Labilibaculum sp. DW002: one gene and its partner. The protein of the gene in region 1 interacts with the protein of each later gene in a pairwise test. Links are inferred from orthologs where the notes say so. Each region holds a gene or a part of one and is shown on either strand. Other genes may lie near its edges.

What was found.
Region 2: the proteins of L3049_RS20030 (region 1) and L3049_RS05035 interact in binary tests that used the Escherichia coli proteins (3 or more experiments, as listed by UniProt). The link is inferred for Labilibaculum sp. DW002 from one-to-one orthologs.

What each region holds. Positions count from the first base shown.
Region 1 is NZ_JAKJSC010000009.1:91,529-107,026, forward strand. The notes cover bases 5,250-8,161. They hold L3049_RS20030 (molybdenum cofactor guanylyltransferase), read right to left. Parts: upstream 7,039-8,161; coding sequence 6,460-7,038; downstream 5,250-6,459. Other genes in these bases: L3049_RS20025 (molybdopterin-containing oxidoreductase family protein), read right to left, coding at 5,250-6,126; msrA (peptide-methionine (S)-S-oxide reductase MsrA), read left to right, coding at 7,161-7,781; L3049_RS20040 (hypothetical protein), read left to right, coding at 7,974-8,161. In the rest of the region: L3049_RS19995 (OmpP1/FadL family transporter), read right to left, coding at 1-151; L3049_RS20000 (rhodanese-like domain-containing protein), read right to left, coding at 496-1,116; L3049_RS20005 (YeeE/YedE thiosulfate transporter family protein), read right to left, coding at 1,195-1,785; L3049_RS20010 (YeeE/YedE thiosulfate transporter family protein), read right to left, coding at 1,812-2,336; nrfD (NrfD/PsrC family molybdoenzyme membrane anchor subunit), read right to left, coding at 2,400-3,341; L3049_RS20020 (4Fe-4S dicluster domain-containing protein), read right to left, coding at 3,355-3,888; more of L3049_RS20025, read right to left, coding at 3,892-5,249; more of L3049_RS20040, read left to right, coding at 8,162-8,627; L3049_RS20045 (AMP-binding protein), read right to left, coding at 8,593-9,672; L3049_RS20050 (o-succinylbenzoate synthase), read right to left, coding at 9,679-10,725; L3049_RS20055 (1,4-dihydroxy-2-naphthoate polyprenyltransferase), read right to left, coding at 10,729-11,640; L3049_RS20060 (twin-arginine translocation signal domain-containing protein), read right to left, coding at 11,769-12,137; L3049_RS20065 (HD domain-containing protein), read left to right, coding at 12,292-12,882; L3049_RS20070 (sensor histidine kinase), read left to right, coding at 12,953-14,836; L3049_RS20075 (hypothetical protein), read right to left, coding at 14,915-15,454; L3049_RS20080 (GNAT family N-acetyltransferase), read right to left, coding at 15,451-15,498. UniProt on the Escherichia coli protein: Transfers a GMP moiety from GTP to Mo-molybdopterin (Mo-MPT) cofactor (Moco or molybdenum cofactor) to form Mo-molybdopterin guanine dinucleotide (Mo-MGD) cofactor.
Region 2 is NZ_JAKJSC010000001.1:1,279,788-1,295,217, reverse strand. What follows is about bases 4,759-7,602. They hold L3049_RS05035 (molybdopterin molybdotransferase MoeA), read right to left. Parts: upstream 6,847-7,602; coding sequence 5,671-6,846; downstream 4,759-5,670. Other genes in these bases: L3049_RS05030 (hypothetical protein), read right to left, coding at 6,851-7,396; L3049_RS05040 (GTP 3',8-cyclase MoaA), read right to left, coding at 4,887-5,687; moaC (cyclic pyranopterin monophosphate synthase MoaC), read right to left, coding at 4,759-4,834. In the rest of the region: ATP-dependent helicase HrpB, read right to left, coding at 196-2,685; L3049_RS05050 (MOSC domain-containing protein), read right to left, coding at 3,423-4,364; more of moaC, read right to left, coding at 4,379-4,758; L3049_RS05025 (cation diffusion facilitator family transporter), read left to right, coding at 7,895-8,830; L3049_RS05020 (HAD family hydrolase), read right to left, coding at 8,840-9,490; L3049_RS05015 (hypothetical protein), read right to left, coding at 9,623-10,354; thrA (bifunctional aspartate kinase/homoserine dehydrogenase I), read left to right, coding at 10,992-13,427; L3049_RS05005 (homoserine kinase), read left to right, coding at 13,451-14,377; thrC (threonine synthase), read left to right, coding at 14,434-15,430. UniProt on the Escherichia coli protein: Catalyzes the insertion of molybdate into adenylated molybdopterin with the concomitant release of AMP.

The DNA of each region.
Region 1 (15,498 bases):
TGTACCAAGCAATACCTGCTCCAGCTAAACCTTTATTTTGAGCGCCATATCCCACTCCAAAATACCCATCCGTTGCCTTAACAGGTTGAGTCGAAAAAATTCCAGCTAGTACAAATAAGGCTGAAAAAATAATTTTAGTAGTCGTTTTCATATTCTATTTTAATTTAGGTTTTCCATTAGGATTCATGAACAAAATACAAACTCTATAATTATCCATACATGTTTTATATCATATATCTAGATATCAATCCTATCACATCTCAAACTATCTAAATATTAGGTGTTTACCAAAGTCGTTTTTATGATAGAAACACTATTTTAACCCATTGTAAATAAGACAGTTCTAAATCTAGAATTAAATCAATAACACAACTGATATTATCCAATTACTGCATCGATAAATGTCTATTCATTTTCCTGTTTTTCAAATGATATAGAAACAAAAAAGCCTCTCCGAAATTAATCGAAAAGGCTTTTTATATTGGAATGCAAAATTTAACATCCCCCAGCTACTTTTTTCTTCTTTTTTCTTTTCTTGATTTTTGGTTTTACTGTAGTACTGGCTTTTGCATTCGAAATGACTGCACTACCACCACCTAATGCCATACTCGCACCTTTACGAAAATCGTACTTGGCAATCTCATCATCAGGACTCGTAGATGCCGGGGCCGTTGGGTTCATAATTGTTTCTGCCCAATAATTTAAACCACCCTGCATCACGTAATTGTTCTCAAACCCTAACTGACGCGTAATCATCCATGCTTCGTTAGATTTTAGATTCCCGTTAGAATAGAATATATTCATTTTTACATCTTGATCCAGATAGTCGGCCCATTCGTCTGATAAAATATCTGTTAATGGGATATTGATTGCATTTGGTAAATGGAATTTTTCATACTCATCTTGAGCACGTACATCAATCAATCGAAAAGATGGATCTTTCTGAACCAAAGCATCAGCAATTTCGTCAGTACTCATAAACTGAGCCCCCTCCTGCGCTTCTACAAGTAACTCTTCAGCAGTTAACTTATAAGCTTTTGTTGTATTTTCTGGTACTGCAGCTATTATAATTCCTAAAGGAATTAAAACTGAGGCTAATATCAATCTCATTTTCATATGATTGTTTTTTAAGTTACCTGACCTTAAATCAAGTTAATTTAAAATCTCTTTTTAGTCAAAATTTCTCTTCAAAAATTAATACTCCTCCCTAGGAAATTTCTTTTCAGCCCATTCACCAACCCAAAACATACCGAATGCAACCAGTATCAATCCAAGTGCGAACACTCCTCTTGGAATATCCAATATTTCATTCATAGTTGGAGCACCAATAAACTCAGCTTTGTAAAGCTCTTCGAACAGAGGATAACCTTCTGTAAAAATAACGATTCCCAAGAAAAGTCCGCCAATAAATGCTAGTGCATCAAGCTTACCAATTGAGATAGCACAAAAGGCTGTTCCAGGGCAAAAGCCACCCATAATAAAGCCAACACCCATAATTACACCTCCTACAATAGCAGAATGTAAGAATGTTGGATTAATATAAATTAGATCTAGATCGACCCAGCCAAAAAGGCTGAAAAATAACATGCCTACCAGTGCTGTAATAGCCGCCGTAAAAAAGACTTTTAATACTGTTGTGTCGTAACCGTAAAACATACCAGCTAATTTTCTGCTGGATGAAAAGCCACTTGATTCTAATACGAATCCGAAACCAATACCTATTAAAAAGGCTAAGAACAGGTTCGTGTCCGGAGAAATAAATTCATTTACTACTAATGGTCCCATAATTTATTTCTTTATTACATTAATAATTAAATCCAGTTTTTACGAAAAAAATATGCCAAGGCAAATGCTGTTCCGAAAATACAGGCCATTGTTATAAATCCACCAAGGGATAAAACGGCCATTCCGCTAAGTGCAGAACCTGAAGTACAACCTCGTCCTAACTGAGAACCAAATCCAAATAAAGCACCACCTAACAGAGCAAAAATCAATCTTCTTTTTGAAGAGATTTTAGGTGAATGTTCCACCTTAAACTTTAATCTTTTCGCAAAAGTTCCTGATAAAAATCCACCCACTAAAACACCAAAAACTTGAAAAACCAACCATGATTTCATCGGGTTACCAGGATGTGACTCATTATATTCTGAATAAAAAGCAGAGTTTTCAGCGTGAGATGGCATAACGGTATTTACCGTAGTAACCACTGCACTTTTAATAGCTCCACTAGCACCTAGTCCTCTACCAGAAATAAAATTGGCAGATAAAAGAACCAAACCCAGCATTATACCACCGATATATGGGTTCCAATATTTAGTTTTCTTTACTTCGTTCATATGATTTATATTTTACTATCTCAATCTGAATTGAGAAAAGATTATAAATTCTTAATTATAATTTTAATAAAGCCAGCGACTTGCCTGACCAGCATAGGCGATAATGAATCGTAACATTAAGCTACCGAACAAAACCAAAACAACTGGAATAACAACTGGTATTTTAAATTTACGCAGTTCTAAAATCTCAAGTATTGCCGGAACAATCATTCCCAGAATAACAACAAAAATCCAGAAAGGAGCTGTATAAGGGCCTCCTAAGAATAAATTAGCCGCTTCGATTTGAACTTGTGAACTTGCTAAGAATCCCATGAACATGTGGACAATTAAGAATAACTCAACTCCAATAATCATTAGATCTAACTGAGCAAAACGTTTTCTCTCATCATGATTTTTCGATAACCAGATGGTGATAGCAGAACCTGCTGATAATCCCGAAGCTAAAAACAATGGTCCTAAGATGGACGTGTTCCAAAGTGGACGTGCATTAAAGGCTGAAAATAGAATTCCGGTATATATACCAAGTATAGCAGATGAAATTAACATGATCCAAGCCAAAACGATCTTTTGCTTTTCGAAGAAAGCCAGAACATCTTTTATGATATCAAATTTCCAATCCCACTTTGGGAATAATTCTTTAATATGCAGGGCACACCATAGCATTGATAATGGTGTCACTAACATTAAAGTCCATGCACCCCACGACATTGGCGATTCCAACTTAATAGTTGTGTAGAGTCTCCAAAAATAAAGCTTGTGGTGCAGATCTAAAAATAGAGCAATCAATCCGAGAACTAATGCTATTGGAGCCAACATAGGTGCAATTTTAACTGCTGTGCTGTATTCACTTTCTTTGCCTCTTAGATAATACAAAGCCGCAAAAAATAGTAATCCAGCCGCTAAACCTCCCAAAAATAAATAAGTTGGAATCTCCCAATGCCAAATATGAAGTTGGGGATCGATAAGCGGGTTATTTCTACCACTAACAATTATTTCTTCACGCATTTTGTTAGTTTTTTCAGATTAGGAAATACAATTGAGGTTTTGTACCGGCCTCTGGAATTAAGGTTTTATGCTTTCTCTTTTTCAAGATTTCTGAAACTTCAGATCTGGGATCGTCCAAATCGCCAAAATACATACACTTTGTAGGACAAACAGCAACACAAGCTGGCTGCAATCCTTTTTTCACTCGGTGCAAACAGAAAGTACATTTATCTACATATCCTTTAGGGTGAACAAAACGTGCATCATATGGACAAGATGTAATACAAGCACTACAACCTATACACTTATTTTCTGTAACAAGTACAATACCACCTTCGCCATAATGACTGGCTCCTGTTGGACAACAACGCACACAAGGTGAATTTTCACAGTGGTTACATCGCTCAGAACGGATTTCCATTTCAAGCTGAGGGTAGGTTCCATCCATTACCTCTACAACCCAGTCGCGGCAGTAACCAATCGGCACATCATTCTCCGTTTGGCAAGCGACTACACAGTCGCTGCAGCCTACACACTTTTTGGTATCGATAGCCATTGCATATCTCATAGTTTAGGCCTCCTTTTTATTATCAAATCTGAATGTTACAAAATTCCCTCTCATACCTGTTCCTCCCATAATTGGGTCGATCATTACATTAGAGATAAGTTGAGTATCACTAATACCCTTACCGAAACAACGTTTCATTCTCTTATCAGCATGTCCAAAACCATGAACCATATAAACTGAGTCGAAACGAATACGCTCGGTTACTCTTACCTTAATTGAGAAATCGGAAATAATGCCATCTTGATTTTCCAGATAAACATATTGATCATTTTTCAAATCCCACTCCTTAGCCACTTTAGGATTCACCCAAAGGGTATTTTCATCCATCAAGTCAGTTAAATTCGGATTATTAGCTGTACGACTAAAAGTATGCATGGGTGCACGTCCGTATATCAAACGGTAGAAACCTTCCTGAGGCTCAGGATGCTGAACGAATACTGGTATTGGCTCAAATCCTTCTTCAGCAAGTGCTGTAGAATAAAGCTCAATCTTACCTGTATTGGTATCGAATTCGATATCTTCATTTTTCTCAAAATACAAATCGTCATACTCACGTTTGATTCGCTTAACACCAATTCGTTGCATCTCCTCCAATGAAGTACCAACCTGCTGAAGTTCCCAATCAATTTCATCTTCAAGATTCTCAAATGGGAAATAATCTAATAAGTCAAGTCTTTTAGCTATTTCTCTAGCCATCCAATAGGCTGGCTTCGTATTATATTTAGGGTCTACAGCTGGCATTCTAAGTGCAATGCTTGGCTCTCTGCCTTGTGATACTCTTAAAGAATCGTAACGCTCTAGATAAGTACATTCAGGTAAAACCACATCAGCATAACCAGTTATTTCCATTGGCATGGTATCAACCACAGCTATTAAATCAAGTTCCTGAATTGCCTTAAGTGTATTAGCTTGATTGGGTAAAGTGTTAATTAAATTAGTTCCGTTAACAATCCAAGCTTTAATAGCACAACTCATTTCCGGACTAGGTATAGATGCATCACAAACACCAGATGCCAAGGCTAAATCTGCCAATTCATACTTCCCTCCCATCGCATCTCTCCAATTTTTACTTGGTTTTGGAAAGTCTGGAAGTTTAAAATGAGGTACAGAAGCTTTTTCCGGATTATAGTATCCACCTCTTCTTCCCCAACTACCTAATAAGGCATTAAGAATAGCTACAGCTCTCAATCTTTGGGTATCATCACCGTACCAGGTTACATGTCGCCCCGGATGCACAATAACAGCAGGAGCAGCATCAGCCATAGCACGTGCTGTTTCTCTAATTTGTTGCGGCTTAAGTGTTGTTACACCATAAGCCCACTCAGGCGTATATTGCTGAACGTGTTCTTTTAATTGGTCAAAACCATAACAGTATTTCTCTACGTATTTTTTATCGTAAAGTTCTTCGTTAATGATGACGTTCATCCAAGTTAAAAGTAAAGCCATATCAGTAGATGGCTTAATTGGCAACCAAAATTTTGATTTACTTGCCACCGTCGAAAAACGGGGATCTACAGTAATAATCGTCGCACCTTTATCAATGGCATCAGACATCTCCTGAACCTGACCATTGTGCATGTTTTCACCTAAGTGAGAACCTATTAATACCAAGCATTTCGTATCCCGAATATCGGTATTCTCAGGTGAATTAATCCCTTGTCCATAAGTTGCAAGAAAAGCAACCTCACGAGGTCCTCTACACTGAGCATAAGACGGAGCTGCTATGTTATTAGAACCTAATCCCTTTAATACTTTACCAAAATATTTCCCTCCGGATCCGTGCGAAAACAGAGCTAATGATTCCGGACCATGCTCCTTTTTGACTTTCTGCAGTTTTGCAGCTATATAGTCGAAGGCTTCATCCCAGCTAGCTTCACGAAAGGTCTGCTCGCCTCTTTCCTCTGTTCTAATCAAAGGTGTTTTTAGTCTATCCTCATCATTATACATACCAACACCGCCGGTACCTCGAGGGCAAAAACGTCCATTACAATTAGGATCATCATTGTTTCCAATGATTTTCTTTATGCGACCATTCTCATCTTTATACACCCATCCTGCACACTTCCAAAAACAGACTTCACAGTAGGTTGGTGTACGCACAAAATCGAATGGCCCTTTAAAATGAGAGGGATTTTTTTTCACAAGATTTTCGGCGAAAGCATCTAGCAGGCCTCCTCCAAATATTAATCCAGCAGCGCTTAAAGAACTAATTTTTAAAAATTGTCTTCTGCTATTCATGTTGTGAAAACTTTAAACTTGTACACAACAACATATCTACAAACTTAGATTTATGGATGTAAACATATATAAAAAGATGAATTGAAAAACATGCTCTAGAGCATAAATTGCTTCTTTATAATTGTTCTTAAAAAAGGAAAAGCCCCGAAGACACTGAAACAAACAAACATATAACTATTTAGATTTTTACTAAATTACATTTGTTGTATTTTTTCAACATTTAGACCAATTGCCAAGTCACAACACTCTACAATTAAGGGAATTGAGAATATTCTCACTAAAAAGAAACTCCTTTACTTTACAGATCAAATTCTTTAATGCTTTTTTTAAAAATTAGAGTGCGTTAATATCCTTCGGAGAATTAGCATTTAAAAATAATTTAGAGCTATAATATGCCAGTTCATGCGCAATTATAAACGACTTACCATTAAGTAAATCTAGTAATTCCATCATTTTATAATTACCTGATAACAGTTCCTTTTCAATTATCGGTAAACAAGATGAGTTAAAAATAGAGATTAGTGGTTGTCTTCTATCTGTATCATCTATAGGACATATAAAATTAGCATCCATGATATTTGAAAGCATATCTAAAAATAATTGTTCTGGAACATTAGGAACATCACAAGAAATGACAGCATAAAAATCAGATTTGATAGCCTTCATACATGAATAGATTCCACCTATTGGTCCACAATCTTTTATTTCATCAGCTACAACTGGAATATTTAAATAGGAATAACAATCCTTATTTGAACTTATCACAAGCTGATCACAAATTGCTTGTAAAGCTTCAATAGGATATTCAATTAGTCTTTTTCCTTTGTGCTCAACTAATCCTTTTTCAGTTCCCATTCTTGAGCTTTTACCACCAGATAAAATAATTCCCGTCACTTTTCTTGATCCACTCATACTTCAAATATAAGAAGAAATTAAAACCCAAAAAATCGGACAAATAGGTCTTTATATTTTGAAACCAGAACTACTATAATTATATTTAGAATCATTTTAAATAAAATTTAAATCCAGAAAATATGAAAAAGATGATATTATTATATTGTATACTCCTTTCTGGCTTTGTTAATGCAAATAACACTATGAGCGAAAAGAATAAAGAAGATAAATATGAACTAGCTACATTTGGAGCTGGTTGTTTTTGGTGTGTAGAAGCAATTTTCCAAGAACTAAAAGGAGTTGAGAGTGTAGTTTCGGGCTATATGGGAGGCAATGGGGAGACAACATATAAGGAGGTTTGTACAGGTCAAACAGGACATGCCGAAGTTTGTCAAATTAAATTTAATCCTCGCATAATAAGCTTTGAAGAACTTCTTGAAATATTTTGGCAAGTGCACGATCCTACAACTCTAAATAGACAAGGGGCTGATGTTGGAACACAGTATAGATCTGCAATCTTTTATCATTCAGAAGAACAAAAGAATATATCTGAATCAATAAAAGCAAAATTAAATGAAAGTGGTGCATGGGACAATCCAATCATCACTGAAATTTCCATTAAATCTAAATTCTACAAAGCTGAAAATTATCATCAGGACTATTTCAACAGTAATTCTAACCAGCCATACTGTTCAATGGTTATAAAACCTAAGCAAGATAAATTTAAAAAAGCCTTTAAACATAGGCTTAAAAATCACTAAACAAAAATGCCAGATAATTTCTGGCATTTTTGTTTCCCACCTTTTATTTTAATCAATTCACACGATTATTCTGCATTTTCACAAGGTTCACCATCTATTTTATCAAACCTCCCCAACTACTTAACAATAAGAATATTCCTATCAATAAATAGTTCTATATTTGTATTGACTACTCAACCAAAATTTAATTTTATGAATAAACATCTACTCCTTTTACTTTCTTGTATTTTCATTTTTCAATTCGGTTATACTCAAGCCAAATCGGAAATAAATAATTACCCTAACTGGGGCATAATGCAATACAAAGTTATCACTGAAGATAATGTATCAGAAAATGAAATATATCAGAATGAATTATTTCAAAAAGGAAAATTAACCACGAATGAGAACCTTGAATTAAACGCTCTTAAATTTCGCTATAATATTAAAAAAGATGAAATTGAATGTAGAGTTGGTGCACAGCATAGCATTATTAACTTTCCTCAAGCAATAAAAGAAATCAGCATTGATGGAACTTGTTACGAATATCAAAAATATCTTGTTAAAAAAGATACTGCTAAAGGCTATTTACTAAAGCTACATGGAGGAGATCAAACTATTTATGCAAAATATTACATTCCAAAAAATAAAACAATTGCCCCTGAAAGTAAAACTTATTATTTACTGAAAAATAAAGGACAGCTTCCTAAAAAGATTAGTTCGATAAGAAGCACAATTACGAACCATTTTGGAAAGCAGGAAAAAGAAATTCGGGAATATGATCGAAAAAATAATATTAACTGGAACAACCCAATGGATTTAAAAAAGTTAATTAGCTACCTTTCAAGTTTAAAACAGACAATGTAGCCTCTCTTTTCAATTTCCCATTTGGAGTTTTAATAAATTCCTTAATAAAAAAAATATCTCTGGCTTGTTCGAACTTATCGAGCAAGCCTTTTATTTTTACTTGAAGTTTCAATTTATCATTTTCTGCAGCTATTGGATTTTCTACGAGTAAGACTAGCTTCTGACCTAACTTTTCATCTGGTACTCCAGCTAAAAAAAATGGCGCAGAAATCACATTCTGTAGTTTTGCTTCAATTGTTTCTGGGAACAATTTGATACCTCCTGAATTTACAACATTGTCGTACCGCCCAAGCCAAGTAAATTGTTTATCATCAATTAAATCAACAACATCGTTGGTTACAATTGGTAAGGATAAAACCTGAGGTGCATTAATTTTCAAACAACTTCTCTCATCGAGAGAAAATGTGACATCGCCTAAACCTTTAAAATATTTGGATTGATTTGGTCCATTTAAAGGTTTAATTGCCACATGGGAAACCGTTTCAGTCATTCCATAACTAGAAAAACATCTTGTAGTCAAATTCTGAATTTGCTTTTCTAGTTTGAAATCAACTGCTCCTCCTCCTATCAGCAAATTATTAATTAATCCTAATGTACTAGGTGATTTTAGGCTATTAACCAATTGAAGTGGAACCATAGCTGCAAAATCCACTTTAGTGTTGATACTTTCCAAAGGATTTCCATTTGGATCAACTAAAATTAGGTTTAGTTGCCACAAAAAGGCACGAACAATCATCATTTTACCAGCAATATAGTTTGCTGATAAACAAAGAAGTGCTGATTGCCCATTCTCAAAACCAAAAAAATCGCCTGTTAGCTTTGCTGAATTTAGCATCTTCTGTTTAGAGAGTGTAACTTCTTTGGGCACACCTGTGGAACCTGACGTTTTTGCAATAACAGAATCTTTTGAATCGAACCATTCTAAAATAAAAGCATAAACATCTCTCTCCCATTGAAAGGAGCTATTGTTTACACGTTCCTCGCAATGATGGTATAGTGCCTCACCTGCAAAATATTTCCCATTTATGGTCAATTCCTCTTTCATATAACTTCAGAAATTAAGTTCCCACTTATTAGTCTTATTAAAAGCTAGCAAGCCTTTTTCCATATACAAAGGAGATACAATATTATTCGTATAAATTTGCCCAGTACCGAGTCCTTGTGGCATTGAATTGCTTAAGGTATAAGTCCATTGGGCAATTGCATTCAGGCCGATATTCGATTCTAAAGCAGAAGTTATCCACCAAGGAATATTTCGTTCATTTGCTAAAGTAATCCATTCTTCACTTCCTCTGATCCCACCTAATAAACTTGGCTTAAGAATAATATACTGAGGCTTAATTGTATCCAGTAATTCACGCTTCGTTTCGATCTCATGAATTCCGATTAGCTCCTCATCTAAAGCAATTGGTAGCGGGGTTTTCACGCACAATTCAGCCATCTCGTTCCATTGACCAGCTTTTATTGGTTGCTCGATTGAATGTAAATCATATTGTGCTAATTGTTTTAATTTATCCAACGAATTCTGAGGTAAAAATGCTCCATTAGCATCTACTCTTAATTCAATTTGATCAACTGAAAATTCTTTTCTAATCGATTCTAAAAGCTTAATTTCATCATCAAAATTGATTGCTCCTATCTTAAGCTTTAAACAATTAAAACCATCTTCCAATTTTTGTTGAATCTGCTCTTTCATAAAGACTGAATCCCCCATCCAAACAAGGCCATTAATGGAAATTTGTGCAAGTCCTTTCGTAAATTCTGATGGAAACAACAGCTTACTCCCATTCGATTTTAAATCCAGAAAGGCAGTTTCTAACCCAAAATAAATTGAAGGCCAATTCTTTAATCCATTCTCAAGATAGTACCAAAAATCATCAATATTTTCACAAACCTCTTTTATTTTATCTTCGTATCCTGGCCTGTCATCAGAACTCAAACCTTGAATGATAGAACACTCCCCAATTCCTTTAACAGAAGGTTTTTGATCATCCCAAACTCGAATGAACCAAGAATCTTTCTTTGTTAAAACCCCTCTAGAGGTTCCACTTGGACGTTTAAAATCTAAAGGATAATAATGAAAATCAGCTTTTAGCATTTGTTAAAATAATTTTAGAATTAATCCAAGGCCAAAACACAAACTAAATAAGAATGTACTAATGGCTAATTTTTTTAATTCTGGATCTAGTTCTCTTGAATTGACATTTTTGATTACCACAATAATATTTCTGATAAAGAATGGAAAACTAAACAAAAACAACAACTGTAGAGCCGAATCCCATTTAAAGAAAGTATATAAACATGCAGAAAGCATTGCAATAAATATTAAAGTCAAATGGTATATTTTAGCTTTTTCAGCTCCCATTTTGACAACAATGGTTATTTTTCCTGTTTTGCTATCATTTTCAACATCACGCATATTATTTAAATTTAATACACCGACACTTAGCAAGCCAATTGATATTGCTGGCAATACTGTTATCCAATTTAAACTACCTGTGTGCAGAAAATAAGATCCAATTACACCAACCAATCCAAAAAAGATAAAAACAAATAAATCGCCAAAGCCCATATAACCATATGGGTTCTTGCCTATTGTATAATTTATAGCTGCGCCTATTGCTAAAACTCCAACACCCAAAAGAATTAATCCTTCTTGCAGACTAATTAGCTGTAGACCTTCATAAATTAGATATGAGCCTGTTATCAGCGATAATACAATAAAGACAAACAACATGTTCTTCATTTCCTTTTTACTAATGTCTCCACTTTGAACGGCCCGCTCAGGGCCAATTCGATTTTCATTGTCAGCACCAGAAATTGAATCACCTAAATCATTTGCCAGATTCGATAGAATCTGCAAAAAAAGAGTGGTTGTAATGGCCAATATAAATATAGATGAATTGAATTTATCATGTGATGCTGCTAAAAAGCTTCCAAGTAAAATACTCGAAAGGGCTAAAGGAAGGGTTCTTAATCTAAAGGCATGAATCCATGCTTTCGTTTTACTCATAAATAGTAGAAAAATTGAAATTCAAAGTTAAAAAATTGCCTGCACACTGCAAGACAAAAAAAGAGTGATGCTAAGCATCACTCCATAATTTCCATAGGAAATGTAATAATTAAAGATAAAAAAGGTTTTTAAGCTTCCAATTCAGGCGTTATCGCATCGGCAAATTGTTTTGAAAGAGCAATGTACTCCTGCTTAAAATCATCCTCTTTCAAATATTCTTTAATTTGCTCTTGCCAACCATCAGCCTGAGCTGACAATTCCATTATTTTATGCTTGTTACTAACATCAGCATTATTAATTTTCTCATTTTCTACAACCTCAATGTATTCATTCACCCAAACCTTATAATTTTCCAAAAATTGACGTCGATCTTGTTTCGATGAAAAACGATTTGGATTAATATCCGCAAAAGCTTCCTTATCAATTAAAGTAGCAGCACCAACTGCAACCCCTAATTTCTGAAGAAAACCTCGTCTGTTTGTGTTTTTATTACTCATTTCATATAATTTAAGACTTTCAAGTCTTAAATCTACTATATTAAATTAGTTTAAAAAAGAATAGCAATTAGAATTTGAGTCTCATAGATTGAAAAACTATCTTAAAGATCATAAAAAGCAGTTTCAAGAATAAAAGTAACAAAACATGATGCTCATGACTAACAAACATATACCAACACGCGAAGAAGCATTCACTTTACTGAAAAAATACACCAAGTCTGAAAGCTTAAGAAAACATGGACTAGCGGTTGAAGCGGTTATGCGATACTATGCTAAGAAGTACAATGAAGATGAAGAAAAGTGGGGCGTAATTGGCCTTGTACATGATTTAGATTGGGATCAATTTCCAGAGGATCATTGCAATAAAACAAGAGAAATTCTGGAGCAGGAAAATTGGCCAGAAGAGTACATTAGAGCCATTCAAAGTCATGCATGGCTAACCTGCACAGAAGTTGAACCAAAAAGCCTATTAGAAAAAACACTTTATGCTGTTGATGAATTAACTGGATTGGTTACTACTACAGCTTTAATTCGTCCTTCTAAATCGGTTATGGATGTTAAAGTTAAATCGGTAAAAAGAAACTGGAAAAACAAACGTTTTGCAGCTGGAGTTGACCGAACTGTTATTGCGCGTGGAGCTGATATGCTAGATATCGAACTTGAAGACTTAATTCATGATTGCATTAAAGGAATGCAGAAGATTGCTAGTGAGTTAGGCTTAAATGGAAGTGATCTAAATACTTAAGTACTAAAACAAATTCAAAAACTCTTTCGTAGTAGTACGAAAGCAATTCATTTAATCTAAACATGACAATATGCCAAAATTATCATATTTACTCTTCGTTTATTTTATTTTATCCATTCCAAACAATACCTTTTCAACTAAATTATTTGCTCAAGAACAAAATAATTCAGAGCAAAATGTTTTAGTACTTCATAGCTATCACCAGGGACTGGCATGGACTGACAGCATTACTAGTGGAATACGCGCCGTTTTTAAAGACCGACCAGATATTAATCTCATTTTTGAATATCTAGACACTAAGCGGAATTATAATGAAGAGTATTTTACCGCTTTGCAAAACATCTACAAAGTAAAAGCCAAACAAATTCCTTTTCAAGCAATTATTACCAGCGACAATGCTGCTTTTACTTTTATGAAAGATCATGGAAGCAAATTCTATCCAGACATTCCTGTTATTTATTGTGGCGTAAATGATCTTGATCGAAATATACTAAAGGACTATCCCAACTTTTTTGGCTATGGAGAAAAAGCTGACCATCATGGTACACTATCTTCAATAAAAAAAATATTTCCAGAAAGAAAAAATATTTTCATTATCAATGATAACACGATTACTGGAAAAGCTATTCAAAGAGAGTTAGACGAAATTATTGAAGAATTTGAAGATGTTAATTTTGAATCTATTTCAGAATTCACAATGGAGAGTTTGCAACAAACCATACGAAATTTGGATGATAGCTATGTAATTTACCTACTTGTTGTTAACAGAGATAAGAACGGAAACTTCATATCCTACCAAAAAGGAATAACACAAATTAAAGAAGTAGCACATGTTCCAATATTCGGTTCTTGGGATTTTTACCTAAATAAAGGTTTATTTGGGGGTAAAATTACAAGAGGATACGAACAAGGCAGTAGAGCAGCAACCCTTGCATTAAAATTAATGCAAGAATCATTCACCAACGACATACCGCAATTCAACTATTTACCTAGCACCTATGTTTTTGATCATAATGAATTGATTAAATTTGATATCTCTATAAATCAATTACCCGAAAATAGCATAATCTTAAATGAACCAAAAGATTTAAGCTTACTTATAAAAATTAGCCTTATCAGTATAATCATATTGATTTTAGTCGTGCTAAGTTTAATAATTTGGTTAAAAATCAAACAAAAAAGAGCCATTGTACTACAAAATTTAGTCCTTGAAAAAACATCAAAATTAAATGAAACAAATCAAGAACTTGAAAAAGTAATACAAAACAAAGACAAATTTTTCTCCATTCTTGCACATGACCTAAGAGGCTCTATTGGCGTAATTTTAAACCTTTCTAGCTTTATAAATAATGAAGAAATTGAAATAAGCGAAGAAGAAAAAAATGAATTCAATAGAGACATATTTCATGTAGTTACGAGAACAAGTACTTTACTAGAAGATTTATTTTATTGGGGTACCAATCAAATAAAAGGTGGCCCAGAGCTAGACTATTCGCAATTTGATATTAATGAGGTTTTACAAGAAATATCCAAAACATTTAAAATTAACCTAAGCAACGTATCTTTTGAAATTGACGATTCTTCTGAATTGAAAATCAATAGTGATTTAAACATTTGCAAGTTTATATTTCGCAACATTATTCAAAATGCAATAAAATATAGTAATAAGGGAGGTTGCGTGTGGATCCGATCCTATACTAAGGAGAATAAATTTTATATTGAGGTAAAGGATCAAGGTATTGGTATGTCAAAAGAAATTATTGAAAGTATCTATCAAAAAAATCCTATACGAATAGAAGGGCTATCCGGACAAAAAACAACTGGATTAGGGCTTCCTACTGTTCTTGATTATTTAGACATATTAGAAGGTGAGTTATTAATTAAAAGTGAATCAGGCAAAGGATCAACATTTACGATTGTATTGAGAAGTCATGAAGAATTGGAACAAGTTTAATAAACTTCAGATTTTTCTTCCATAATATATTTTCACCTAACTGATATTGATGATACTATACGTATGTCTACGTTCTGATTATAAATTATTCTTACTACTTTTTATCAAACCTTCTAGTATCCATTTTTCATCTTTTTTCGTTAAAAAGAAATAAAGTGTATCCCAAACTCTTTCTCCTTTCACTAAAAAATAACAGGTTGCATTGATCACGAAATGTTTTTTATTTCTTGTAAACATTGGTGGTGATATTAGAAAACAAACTACACCTTCACGATATATTAAACGATTCGTAATCTGATCTAAATACTTTTTAGGAATATATTTCCCAATTAGATTTGACTTTTGATAATCATATTGATGAATCATGTAATCGACTGTCTCAACATCTAAAACAGAATCAATCATTAATAAATCTGCTTTAATTAATTCATTAGGTAAATATCCAGCAAACTGATCTAAAATGAAAAATGTCTTGTAATTCGTACTATCATCAATTTGATTTACAACAAAAGCTTCTAAAGCTACAGATATATCTTTATCATTGACCAATTCTTTGTTTTCAAAACAAGCACTCATAAAAAAGACAATCCCAATAAAAAATATTGCTCGATTAATCATACCCTCCTACCATAATACAAATGATCGCAAGTTTCTCCATCAAT
Region 2 (15,430 bases), on another replicon or contig:
TGCGATTGCATTAAGAGAAAAACTGTTTGCAGGAAAGTTTCCGCTTCTAATAGTATAAATAAAGGTCCCATAAATCGGTTGATTTATGGGACCTTTATATTGGATTAAACCAATCCTACTGAAGGACAATTATTATTGCTGATTTCGTTTAAATAACTTCTTTCATCAATATCTAATGTATTTATTAGATGAGTTTTATTGTTGATTCTTTCTTTTTACCCCGCGCAAAGCTTCTGCTTCCAAAGGATTATCCGGCCAATGATGTTTTGGATAGCGTGCTTTTAATTCTTTACGGACTTCGAAATATGCATTGCCCCAAAAACTTGCCAAATCATTCGTGATTTGAACCGGTTTAAAGCCCGGAGAAAGAAGATGCAACAGAATGTTTATTTTTCCATTGTTCACTTTTGGCGTTTCGAGCAAACCAAATACCTCTTGAAGACGAACCGAAAGAATGGGAGCTTGCCCGTTTAGCTGGTAATTCAATTTGATATTGGATCCGCTAGATACCTTTATTTTATCGGGAGCTAATCGTTCTAGTTCTGATTGCAACTTATAATCTATATGATGTTGCAAAACGGTCTTCAGATCAATTTTTTTCAGATCCTCAGGTTTTTTGATATTGCTTAAATAGGGTGCCAGCCATTCCGAATTGGTTTCCAGTAAATTCTTGGTGCTCACATCTGGCCAATTTTGTTCCGGATTCCAAATCTGTAAACTATTCACACGATTTTGCCATTGTTCCACTTCTTTATTAAAATCCAATAACCAAGCACCTTCTTTTGTAATTGCATCTGATATGGCTTGTACTTTTAATTCAGGATTAAAATTGCGAAGCGGTTTGGTTTGCAGAATAATACTTCCAATTTTTAAATCGCAACTTGCCTGAAAACCTCCTCTTTTAGTATCCCAACTTACCGTTTCAATAGATTTAACCATCGGAACCAAATCTTGTGGATTTAGAGGAGAGGCCAAAAAGATTTTACCAACTCCATCGCGAGCATGCATATTAGCAATTGCGAGCCATTCCTCATGTGCAAGATCATCTCGGTGACCAGCAGCGGCAATTTTCCCGTTTGCCAATTTAAATTGAGCATTATTGCCCGGAGTAGCATGTGCAATTCGTTCGGGATAGGCAAAAACCAAAATTAAGCCCGTTTCAAATGGATCTACTGTGCCATTTTCCTCCTGAATATTAAGCATCTTTTGGTATTGTTTTGCACTTTTTGCAATTCGCATCAGCTTTTTATTTTTCAGATCTCCGCTTCGGTATCTTCTTAAAGCTTCAATTCTAAGATTGATATCTATACCAACCTCTCTGCCTAAGGGATCGCGTTCTTCAAGAATGGCTGCCACATCGCAGGCTAGAGCCGATAAACCTTCTTCTTTTGCCATTAGAAGCATATGAGCCAAACGAGGATGACATGGCAATTGATGAATGGTTTTTCCATGCTTGGTGATCTGACCATTATTCAAAGCATCTAATTGATGTAATAATTCTCGTGCTTGCGCTATACTTCCTTTTGGAGGAGGGCTTAACCAAGTCAGACTGTTAATATCATCCACGCCCCATTTAGCCATTTCCAGTACCAACGAAGTCAAATCTGCTTGCTCTATTTCGGGTACGCGGTGTTCTTTTAATCTTAAATGAGTAGCCTTTGTCCACATGCGATAACAAACACCGGGTGCAAGTCTTCCAGCACGCCCTGCTCTCTGATCAGCCGAATCGCATGTAATCTCTACTGTTTCAAGTTTTGATAAACCTGTATTCGGATTAAATTGTAATGTTCTGCCAAAACCACAATCCACAACACTTGTGATACCCTCTATGGTTAAACTGGTTTCGGCAATTGATGTGGACAAAATAATTTTACGTTTGCCTTCTTTATGAGGCATAATGGCCGCATATTGTTTGCCTGCAGGTAACTGCCCATATAATGGATGAATAGAAATACCGCTGTGTTTTCTCTTTAGGATTTCTTCACATGATTTGATTTCTGCTTCACCAGGAAGAAAGACCAAAATATCTCCAGATTGTTCATCTACAGCTTTGCCAACTACACTTGCTGTTAATTCGGCTAATAGATAGGGATCGGTTTCTCCTGTATATTTAATTTCTACAGGATATTGTCGACCTTCACTCACAATGGATGGAGCATTTAATATATTTTTCAATTTGGGCATGTCTAAAGTAGCAGACATGATTAGTAAGCGCAAATCAGGACGTAAAACTTGCTGCGCCTCTCTCGCTAGTGCCAAAGCTACATCTGCAAATAGACTGCGTTCATGAAATTCATCAAAAATAACCAAACCAACACCTTCCAAGGCATTATCAGATTGCAGCATTCTTGTTAAAATCCCCTCGGTAACTACTTCCAGCTGAGTGTTTGCTCTGGTGCAATTATCAAATCGAATTCTGTATCCAACACGTTCACCAACTTTTTCGCCAAGTAATTCGGACAAACGCATAGCAATGGAACGAGCAGCCAAACGACGAGGTTCAAGCATGATGATTTTTTGTCCGTTCAACCAGTTTTCCTCGAGCAAAGCAAGCGGCAATAATGTACTTTTACCGGCTCCAGGAGGCGCATTTACAAGTAAGGTATTGGTTTCCGATAATTGTTCTTTTACCTCTTCAATAACCTCAGTAATGGGCAAGTCAAATGTGTATGGATCGAATTTCAAGTTTCTTTAGATTTTGTATTCTGCAAAAATAGTTAAATGAAATAAAGGAGTTGGCGCGGAACACAATGAATGTTACAGAAAATATACAAGGCTTGCAGTTTAAATCGTTTACTGATGCATATAAGCAGCGACTCTATTGAAAATTGGTGCTAAAAAATAAAAAGGTGAAAGCCTCAGAGCTTTCACAGCTGAAAAAGCTAATCCTGTAAAGCAACAAAAAAGAAATAGTTTGTCTCATTTCCACAAGTTTTAAAGTGCTTTAAAACTAGCAGGTGAGTCATTTTTTTTTTTTTTTTTTTTTTTTTTTTTTTTTGAGCGGAGCAAAGGGGTGTATAGCAGTGTGTTAGCACCTGTGTGCGGTGTAGTGTTTTTCAACTTCATAATCTACACCTTTCAAAACACCCTTATAATGCACTTTTTGGTGTTTAAATCGCCTGGAGCTAAATGAAGAAAGCCTTGTAAACGTTAGTTTACAAGGCTTTTCTTTCTGTTGCATTTCTGCGTGGCGGAGAGAGAGGGATTCGAACCCCCGGTACGTTGCCGCACAATAGTTTTCAAGACTACCGCATTCGACCACTCTGCCATCTCTCCAATATGTTTTTGAGCTTTAATTGCTCTGCTATCTCTTGTGATAACGGGTGCAAATATATGGCAAAAAATACTACTGACCAAACATTATTTTGCAATAAGGTGTAAATAATTTGGAAGCCCTTGAACTTCAGTTCAATTAATTTTCATTATCCGTGTAAATCCAGCTCATTTAACATGTAAAGTGAGTGTTCAATGGTTTTGAAAATCTCAGTACAATACTCGTTCACGGCTTTAGGACTACCAGGTAAAGTATAAACCAATGTTTTACCCATTACACCGGCAATACCACGGCTAACAAGTGCATTTGCTTTTTCCATACCATACTTAACGCGAATTAATTCCATTATACCTGGAATTTCTTTTGTAAGCAGGGGTTTAACCACATCAGGAGTAATATCTTTGGGACCAATACCTGTTCCACCTGTTGTGAAAACCATATCATAGTTTTCTGCTTGCGCTTTTTTGAGAATAGTTTTTAATTGTTCTTCGTTGTCAGGAATAATTAATGTTTCAATTTCAAAGTGGCGGTTTTTTGATTTGAAGAAATCTTCAGCCAGCTTTTTAAGTAATGGTCCACTCTTATCGGCATATTCTCCTCGGCTAGCACGATCGCTAAGCGTAATGATAAGCGTTTTCATGATTCGTGGTTGATATTCCAGTTGATTACCCGCTTTTAATTCACCACCCTTAAGAACACGGCAAAAGATACCTTCTTTTGGCATTACACAATTACCAATTTCACGAAAAATACTACAATTATCGCCGTGGCATTTTTTACCAATCTGAGTCACTTCAAGTACCATATCACCCATGATAAACTGGTCAAGAGGTGCCGTCTTGTGCAATATAATTCCTTCAGTTGTAATATTCTCTGCAAATTCCCCGAATTCGATTTTCCGCTTAGCTTGCTTGGAAAATTTATCTATACTTTCTTGCGCCAATAAACTAACCTGACGGTGCCAATTACCAGCATGAGCATCGTTCGCTACTCCTTTTGAGTTTAACTCGATAGAATTAACAGGTTTTTTTATGGTGCCTTTTTTCTCAGATATATTTACAGACAGTACTGCTACTTTTTTATCGCTCATAATTATCGGCTTTCTTATTTTATATCGATCTTGGTTTTCTCCAATAGAGTTATTCCTACTATTGTCATGGATTTATCAACTGCCTTACACATATCGTAAACGGTCAATAGTGCAACACTGGCAGCTGTTAATGCTTCCATTTCAACACCTGTTTGACCGATACATTTAACTCTAGTGTTGGCTTGAACTCCATTTTCTACAATTGTACATTTCACTTCAGCTTTTGTAATTTGAAGTGTATGGCAAAGAGGAATTAGGTCGCTTGTTTTTTTTGCAGCCTGAATTCCTGCTATTTCGGCGATGGTTAATACATCACCTTTTTTAAGCGCATTTTCTTTTATTAATTCAATGGTTCTTGGTTCAAGTTGAATGATACCAGTTGCTTTTGCTTCTCGTATTTGTGGCGTTTTATCACCTACATCAACCATGTTGGCTTTCCCATCCTTATCTATATGACTAAATTCTCCCATTTTACTGATCACTGTTTACTAATAATTGTTCACTGACCTCTGATGACTTTACTTACCCTCCAATACCGTAAAAGCTACCATCCTTATTTTTGGTTCCAGCTTTTGGTTTGTGGTTAATCGATTTGTCAATTGCTTTCTTATTGCCCAATTCGTTAATGTCAAATTCACTAGCATTAAAAAGGCATGGTTTAACTTTTCCGTTAGCCGTTAAACGAATCCGATTACATTCAACACAGTTGCCGCCTTTTCCACCTTCTACAATCGAAAACTCACCACTGGCTAAATCCATTTGTTTAATGAAACGCAGCTCTAGATTATTTTGTTTACAATATTTGTGCAAATGCTCTAGGTCATCTAGGTCAGCATTTGGCATACGAACACAATTAATTTTTACCGGATGTAAGCCAGCTTCTTGCGCGGCCTTTATTCCTTTAAAAACATCTTCAATATTACCCAATCGGGTTAATTCCTTATACCTTTTAGGATTCATTGTGTCCAAACTGATATTTACTCTACACAAACCAGCCTCGGCTAATTGTTTGGCAAATTTATCGAGTAAGATACCATTGGTAGTCATTGCGATTTCTTCTATCCCTGAAATTTCAGCTATTATTTTTACTAAATCAACAATCCCTTTACGGACCAAGGGTTCACCACCAGTTAAACGAACCTTGGTAATACCAGTTTTGACAGCTTCTTCAACAAAGCTGACAATCTGCTCAAAACTCAAAACATCTTCATGTGCCATCAGATCGATACCTTCCTCGGGCATGCAATACGTGCAGCGAAGATTACATCTGTCTGTAACTGATATTCTGAGGTAGCTTATGTTTCTATTATATTTGTCTAACATGTACAAATTCTCCTTCTGTAAATTCATCAACCCCTCTGGGAATAGCCATTATCCCATCAGCTTGGGTGAAAGCATTTATATGTGCCGAACCATGGTAATCTACCGGGATAACCTGATTATTTGCATTCAATCGCACTGGAATATATTCTAATCGGTCAATTCTTTTTCGTTTATAGTCACACGATATTGGTAAACGAACAATTGCCGGATGATAGTCATGTCCCATTAGTCGGAAAACCAAGGCTTTACCTAATAGTTCAAATTGAACAAATGAGGATACAGGATTGCCTGGCATAGCAAATACATATTTGCCTTGACGCGTTGCAAAAACAGTATGCTTCCCTGGTTTTACAGTTAGTGTGTGAAACCAAATGTTGAATTCTAATTCCTTTAATATTTGTGGTATATAATCGTATTCTCCAACCGAAACACCACCGGATATGATTAATAAATCATTCTCATCTATACATTTGGATATGACCTCTTTGGTAGCTTCTTTTGAGTCGGCCACAATACCATAATAATTGCCTGTAATCCCAATTTTTTCTAATTGAGCCAGTAGTTGCCATGAGTTGACATTTCTGATTTGGGATTTATTTGGTTTGTCTTGTGGCTCTACCAATTCACTCCCAGTTGCGATAGTTGCAACTTTTGGTTGGCGGTAAACAACAGGACTTGAGCACCCAACAGATGCTAAAACCGAAATGTGTTGTGCTTTTAGTCGTGTTCCTTTTGTTAAAACCACATCGTTTTTTAAAATATCTTCCCCTTTAAGGCAAATATTCGATTTTGTTTTTTCTTTCGTAAAACGAATGTGTCCTTCGTCAACTTCTTCCGTGTGCTCAATCATGATTACAGTATCTGCACCTTCAGGAACCATGGCACCTGTCATTATTCTGGAACATTGCTTTTCTCCAATATTTAAAGTTGGAGCCGAACCAGCAGCAATAACTTCTAGGACTTCAAGATTTTCACTTAAATCAGACTGTTTGCAGGCATAACCATCCATAGCTGATTTATTAAACGGAGGTAGCGACATATCAGAAAGTACATCTTCGGCCAATACTCGATTCAAACAATCCGAAAGGTCAATAATCTCTCTGTCTAATTTAGTTGTGGCATGTTTAACTGTTTTCAATGCCTCGTGAAACGTAATCATATTGTTAGTTTTTTATTAACCAGCCATTTTCGGTAAAAGCAATTTTATTACTGTCAAAATCGAATTTTTCACCATTAAATTCAATCTTTTTGTCAGCCAATTGTTTGTACTTAATAGCTCTGGATTTTATTTGGTTATTGTTTTTTTTATCAATCATTAAAAATAGACCTGGTACAATCAGGTCCCGCAATCCTCCCGATTCACAAATAATTGGGTTTTCTGGGGGGATAACCTTTTCAAAATAAGAAAGAATATCTGGAAGAGTATCATCTTTTCCTTGAACGTAATAGACCTCTTTGCTTCCAGCTCTGAATAATCGATTACTATCTTTATTTCCTTTTTTGCTGTATTCTTTTGTAATCACATAATCAGCGGTTTCTTTAATAAGCTCTAATTTATCACTTATTTTATGAAAATGAGGTGATATTTTAATACAAATGAGATTACTTTTGCATTTCAAATTGTTAATTAATTGGCATGCAAACAGGGTTTTACCAACATTTCTGCCAGTTCCTGCAATTAGTAATATGTTTTTTCTGATATTATTCATTCTAAAAAATAAAAACCTCCAACTCATGTCTTGAATTGGAGGTTTATGTTTTAAGAAAGAATAGCGTGCAATTTACCATGGCAGGATAAACGAGACAATCTATTCTTCAGACCTAAATCACAATACTCCTTTCCAATTTTGGGTCTATGCCCAGCGGGAGACAAACTCGTTTCCAAGTTTACCTATCGGTTTACAATCCTTTCCAATTATTTTATTGGTGAAGTAACTGACAACTCGGAGATTATTTAATAGTGGTAAAGATATTAATATTAATGAATCTACAAATGTGTATGTGTGCGGATTTGTGATATCCTATAATCTTCCAAATCGTTATTGTTTTGCGCTATTTTCGGAAAGGCCTGTGTACTTTGACTTTTTAGATGAAAACGTTTGTGTTATTGTTTATTGGTAATTAAATAAGATAGTCTTATTTATATTTGGTTTGATTAAAAAATAGAATACATTCTTATCTTTATATAGGATATTAAATGAAAGTAAATGGGGAATCATAGTCACGGCCATGCTCATCACGACCATGGAGATTTAAAAGGGAAGAACTTAGGGATTGCAATATTACTGAATGTTGGTATAACTGTGGCACAGATTATTGGTGGTTTTATTTCTGGTAGTTTAGCACTGATGTCAGATGCATTGCATAACTTTAGTGACGTCCTGGCTCTTATAATATCATGGTTTGCAAGTAAACTTTCAAAAAGAGATCAAACAGCTGCCCAAACATATGGGTATAAAAGAGCCGAAATATTAGCTGCTTTGATTAATGCGATATCATTAATTGTAATTGCTTTTTTTCTTACAAAGGAAGCCATTTCTCGTTTTTCAGAACCTGTTGAAGTGCAATCCGGCATGGTCATGATATTAGGTGGTTTATCAATTGTTTTAAATGGTTTAAGTGTTCTTTTGGTTCAGAAAGAGGCGAAGGATAGTATGAATATGCGTTCTGCTTATTTGCATTTGCTTTCTGATATGATTTCATCGATAGCTGTTGTATTGGGTGGATTGGCTATGTATTTATGGGATGTCTCCTGGGTTGATGGTGTTCTATCTATTGGTATTTCTCTTTATTTGATCTATTCTAGTTGGGGTCTGGTAAAAGAGAGTGTCAGAATTTTAATGCAATTTACTCCATTGCATATTAATTTAGATGATATTCACGAGAAAATTCAAGAGTTGGATGGAATAGAAAATATGCATCATGTTCATGTCTGGCAATTAGATGATAAACAAATTAACTTTGAAGCTCATATTAGTTTTAAACAGGATTTAAAGCTAAGTGAGGTCAACTTGATTTTGCATCAATTAGAGCATATTTTACATGATGATTTTGAGATAAATCATGTAACCCTTCAGCCTGAATTAAATGGTTCGTGCGATGACGAGAGTATCGTGATTCAGGAGAAAGGGCACACGCATTAATTTAATCTTTTAATCAAGAGATTGGATTAGATCCATTGGATGATGTATAATGGTTTGAGCACCGTTTTCTAAAAGTTCTTCCATATCTCGAAATCCCCATAGAACACCAACGGCATGCATGCCTGAATTGTTTGCCGTTTCCATATCAACTCCCGAATCACCAACATACATTAATTCTTCAGGTGCAATGCCCATTTTTTCACTAATTAATAATGCACCTTTTGGATCAGGTTTACGTGGGATATCACCTCCGGCACCAATTACCATTTCAAGTTGCCAGTTGGCAAGTAATACATTTACAACTTTTTGTGTTAGTTCGTTGGCTTTGTTGGAGAAAATAGCAATTTTAAGATTGCGATCTCTCAAGGAGTTAAGTAAATCGGAAATGCCTGGGTATAGAGCCGTTTTTGCGATACAATTATCATCGTAAACTTCCATCATTCTTTGAAAACATTCTTCTATAAATGATGCATCGCGATGTGATTTAGGAAGTGCATTTTCTACCAAGCTTTTTATGCCTCGACCAACAAATGTTTTGTAGGTAATATAATCATGTGTGTCCAAGTTTTTTTCTTGCAATACCTTATTCATTGAATCAGCAATATCTTCTATTGAATTAGCTAATGTGCCATCCAGATCAAAAACAACTCCTTTATACATATCTATTTCTTTAGGTTTATTCTATGCAAATATTCAAAACTCAAATTAAGTTTACAAAGAGAAATGACGTTTTTTTTTTGCATAAAAAAACAGCCAATTAATTCATTTAATTGACTGCTTTAAGAATATATCTTATTTTATTATTGTACGTAGTTCTGCGTCATAGTCTTCTATAACATCCATCCATTCATCGTACATGTTTTGCCACGATCCTTCTCCATAAATTTCTTCAAATGCCTTTTTATAACCTTGGTCTTTTGACCAATCAGCATAATTGTCAAAGTTCCATACCATTCCAACATCAGCACTTTTAGTAGTGTGAAGAGGATTATTGAAAACTAAGAATGCAAAACCCAGTTTTTCAGAAGTCTTCATAAGCTTTGTAGCAATGGATTTAAAACGATAATATTGCCCCTTTTTAAGGTGAATTGCCCAAGCTTCATAATATTTTGATTTTACAAGGATATCTTTTCCAAAAGACAATTTTTCATTGTAATTCCAAAGTGAGACGGAACCATATTTTTCAACAAGAGGATCAACATTTTTTTTCCAATCATCTTGATGTCCTCCTTCTTCCATTGGTCTCGAGTCTAGCGCGGAATAGGTTGTTGGTCCCATAATCCATACATACCATCCAGCTCTGTCGCCATAATCAACTCTTCGTAAGCCTGCTACGTGGTCACCTTTTTGATGGAATTTATCATTGTGAGCTTTAATTGCTTTTTCAAATTCTTGGTTCATTCCTTTTTTTGGTAACATGTAAACACTCTCAACTACTGTTTGCTCTTTTTCCTCATTGGTTTGAGCAACAATTGTAAAACTGAAAAATAATGCAATTGCTAAACCAATTATTCGTTTTTTCATGTTAATAAGGTTTTGGTGAATAATGACTTAAGATACAATATTTATTTGGACTAAATCTAATTAATTTTTATTAAACTGCTTATGTAGAGGGTTTAGTGAGTTTGCGTAATGTTGTAAAATGAAAGAGAATTGATGTGAAAAGAAGGGTGTTGTATTGAAAAAAGTAGACGTTATTTTTGATCTTGCTATTCTGATGGAGGGCAAAAGAAAAAAAAACTGAAAAAAAAGAAAAGAATCCCTCCTTGCTAGTGCTATTAAGAAAAAAACCATATATTTGATCTACTTAAAGATGGAGAATAGATTTTTTGAAACAAATAAATAACATAGCAACCGAAATGAACATGTTGAATACCAACATGCGAATGTCTATGTCTGAAAATTTTATTTGTACTATTTCTACCATTATCGCAACTACCACAACAACCCTTTAGGGGGTTAAATTATTACATATCGCCATAGGTGAGTAGTTGATTACTCAAAAATCAGTAAGGTATTTTGTACCATGTGCAAAAATATTAGATAGATACTTAATTGTATTTTATCATTTTGCATCAAGATATCTTTTAACCAAAATTATATCAATCGATAGCTGACTCGACATTTGTAGGGAGAGAAGGCTATTTAAAGGAAATTAAAAATGAAGGTTTTAAAATTTGGAGGAAGCTCAGTTTCTAATGCAGGGAATTGTAAGCGTGTTCAGGAAATTATTAAGAGGGATTATGCCAACTGTAAGCAAGTTGTAGTTGTTTCAGCATTTGGTGGGGTTACCGATGAGTTGGAAAGGTGCATTAATCTTGCAAGTCAGCGGAACAAAGAGTATGAAATTGCTCTCTTAAAATTAAGGGAAAGACACGATCAGGTAACGAATGAATTAAATGTTCCTGATGAAATAAAAACAAAGGTCTCGAAAAAGTTTGATGAGCTAGAGGAGCTACTTCAGGGTGTGTATCTGCTTGAGGAGATATCCGAGAAGATAAAAAATGCCGTGATGGGAACAGGAGAAGTCTTGTCATCGCTAATTTTTTCAGCTTATCTTATTGAGTCTGGCATGAAGGCAAAGTGTTTCGATTCTAGAAAATACATTAAAACTCAGAATGGGAAGGGTGTATTCTTAAATAGTAAAGAAACCAACGAGAATCTAAAATCAATAAAAGAGGAAGATTTTCAAGTTGCAGTTTTCCCTGGCTTTATTGCTTCAGGCAAAAAAGGAGAGTTAACTTTATTAGGGCGTGGTGGGTCTGATTATACTGCCTCGATATTAGCCGCTGCACTAAATGCCAAACAATTGGAAATATGGACAGATGTAAGTGGTATGTACACTGCCGATCCACGACTGGTTTCGCAAGCGATTCCAATTGAACAGATGTCGTTTCAGGAAGCCATGGAATTATCTCACTTTGGAGCCAAAGTCATGTACCCGCCTTCATTAACTCCGGTATTGCAAAATAAGATAAACGTTCGAATAAAGAACACATTTGCACCTGATGACAATGGAACCTTAATAACTACGAACCCTAAAAGTGAGCGATCCATTGTAAGAGGATTGTCTTCTGTAAATCACGTTAACCTATTTACCTTGTCGGGTAGTGGTATGGTTGGAATAAGTGGTTTTGCTGCACGACTATTTGCTTGCTTAGCTAACCAGAAAATTAATGTCAGCCTTATTACGCAATCATCTTCGGAACACAGTATGAGTGTTGGTATTCATGAAGATGATAAAGATTTAGCGATAGAAGCTGTTCGTTCTGAATTCGAAATGGAAATTGGAATGAATTTGGTAAATGAACCATTGGTAGAGGAAAACTTGTCAATAATTGCCGTTGTTGGTGAAGATATGGGCTACACACCTGGCATTGCAGGAAAACTCTTTGGTATACTAGGTAAAAATGGTTTAAATATTCGTGCAACGGCGCAAGGTGGAAATGAGCTAAACATCACTTTCATGGTGCGTACTACGGATGTGAAGAAAGCCTTAAATGTTATACATGAGAAATTTTTCATTTCAACACATAAGAAAATCAATTTATACATTGCTGGAGTAGGTAATGTTGGGAAAAAATTATTGGAGTTTATCGATCATCAGTACAACTATTTAATAGAAGAGAAAGGATTACAATTAGTTGTGCGTGCAGTTACCAACAGTCGTAAAATGTATTTTGCGGATGATGAAAATATGCTTCAAGATTGGCAGCAAAAGTTAGAGCATGAATCGGAAACTGCCAATTTGCAGGAGTTTGTAAAAAGAATGGATCAAGCCAATCTACGTAACTCTGTATTTATCGATATTACAGCTAGCGAACAGGTGAGTAAAGTTTATCAGCAAGTCTTAAATTCAACGGTTTCTATTGTAGCTTGTAATAAAATTGCTGCATCTTCCGATTTTGAGAACTATTTAAGAATTAAGGCTGCAGCAAGAAAGCACAATGTTGAATTCATGTTCGAAAGTAATGTAGGTGCAGGATTGCCAGTAATTAGTACCATTAATAGCTTGATAAACACAGGAGATCAAGTGGTTGGTATACAGGCTGTTGTTTCAGGTAGTCTTAATTTTATAATGAATGAGTTTAACAATGGTAAATCATTTGTAGAAGCTGTTAAAATGGCTATGGAGCAAGGATTTACAGAGCCAGATCCAAAGATTGATTTAAGCGGAATGGATGTCTTAAGAAAGCTGCTTATCCTATCTAGAGAAGCTGGTTATGCTTTGGAAGAAAAAGATGTTGAGCATGAACCAATGATTCCATTATCATGCTTAAATGGTGAGACTGCTGAAGATTTGATTCGTGATCTTGAAGAGAATAATGATTATTTTGAAGCATGGCGAACTGTCATGGCTGAGAAGAATATTCGATATCGTTACATCGCTTCTTTTAAAGATGGTAAAGCAAATGTGAGTTTGCAAGAGGTGAAACCAGATCATCCATTTTATGACGTACATGGAAAGGATAATGTAATTTCCCTAAATACAAAATGGTATAAAGATCAGCCAATGATTATAAAAGGCGCGGGTGCTGGTGCTGAAGTGACAGCCTCCGGAATATTCGGTGATATCATAAGCATTACAAGCAATTAATTACCATTTAGAAAAAGAATAAGATGTCAGATAGTATAAAAGTATTTGCACCAGGTAGTGTTTCAAATGTCGGATGTGGATTCGATATTCTGGGGTTTGCCATCGATGGAATTGGTGATGAGATGATTCTCAGTGAGAATGATTTAAACAAGATAAGTATCAAACCTATTGAGGGATATGAAAATCTACCTACAGAAGCATCGAAAAATGTTGCCGGTGTTGCTATTCAGGCTATGCTTGATGATCTGGGTAGCAATCAAGGTTTCGATATTGAGATACATAAAAACATTAAACCAGGTAGTGGAATTGGTTCAAGCTCTGCAAGTGCAGCAGGTGCAGTGGTTGCGGCCAACGAGTTACTTGGGAAACCATACAGTAGAGAACAATTGGTTGATTTTGCCATGCAGGGCGAAGTTGCAGCTTCGGGCGATGCACATGCTGACAATGCTGCACCAACAGTATTAGGTGGATTTTGTATTGTTCGTGCCTACGATCCTCTGGATGTAATTCAAATTGAATCGCCAAAGGATTTATGGTGCGTTGTTATTCATCCTCAAATTGAAATTAAGACCAAAGAGGCCAGAGAATTATTATCTGCTCAAGTTGATCTGAAAAAAGCAATTCGTCAATGGGGAAATGTTGCAGGCTTAATATCCGGTTTGCATCAATCAGACTATAATTTGATTGGTCGTTCGCTAGAAGACCATATTGTAGAAAAACAACGTAAAATTTTAATTCCGGAGTTTGATAACTTAAAACAAGCTGTACTTGAAGCAGGAGCCTTAGGCTGTAGCATTTCAGGATCAGGTCCATCTGTTTTTGCTTTGGCAAATGGAAGAGAAACGGCCGATGTTATTGCAGCAGCTATGGATACTGTTTTTAAACGTACCGATTTAGATTACAAAATATATGTGTCTAAAGTCAGCGACGGAGGAGTTAAAATCCTATAGTGCTCGCAGTGATAGATAAATGAAAGATTGATTTAAATTCAGGAAAGGAACTACCAGTGAAATATTTTAGTACAAATAATACAGAGTTACGATACAGCTTTAAAGAAGCTGTTATAAAAGGCCTTGCGCCTGATAAGGGATTGTTTTTTCCAGTTTCAATACCCAAATTAAGTGATGCATTTTTTAAGAATTTACCTAATTTAAGTTTGCCGGAAATTGGTTTTGAGGTAGCTAAGCATTTTGTTGGAGACGATATTTCAGATGCTAACCTTAGGGAAATTACGGAAGAGGTTCTAAACTTTCCAATCCCTGTTGTACCAGTCGAAGAAGGAATCAGTACATTGGAATTGTTCCACGGACCTACTTGTGCCTTTAAAGATGTTGGTGCTCGTTTCATGTCTCGATGTTTAAGTGCATTTGCGAAGAAAAGTCAGGAAGATGTTACCATTTTAGTTGCAACCTCAGGTGACACGGGCAGTGCTGTAGCAAATGGATTTCTTGGTGTTGAAGGTGTACAGGTTATTATATTGTATCCTGCAGGCAAGGTGAGTAAAATTCAGGAGCAACAATTGACAACAATGGGACAGAACATTACTGCTCTCGAAGTTGATGGCACTTTTGACGATTGTCAGGCATTGGTTAAAACCGCTTTCGCGGATAAAGAATTAAATGAGAAGTTGAACTTAACATCAGCTAATTCAATTAATATTGCTCGATTGTTGCCTCAAAGCTTTTATTATTTTTATGCTTGGGCACAAATGCAGCCAACAAATAAGAAATTGGTGTTTTCTGTGCCAAGTGGAAACTACGGAAATTTAACGGGAGGATTGTTAGCTAAACAAATGGGTTTGCCAATTCATTCTTTTGTTGCAGCTGCAAATAAAAATAAAGTAGTACCAGATTATTTGGCTTCGGGTAAATACGAGCCAAAGGCATCGGTCCAAACCATTTCCAATGCAATGGATGTTGGTACACCAAGTAATTTTGCCAGAATGATGGAAATGTATCAAGATCGCCATGCTGATGTAATTAAAGATGTAAATGGAGCTTGGT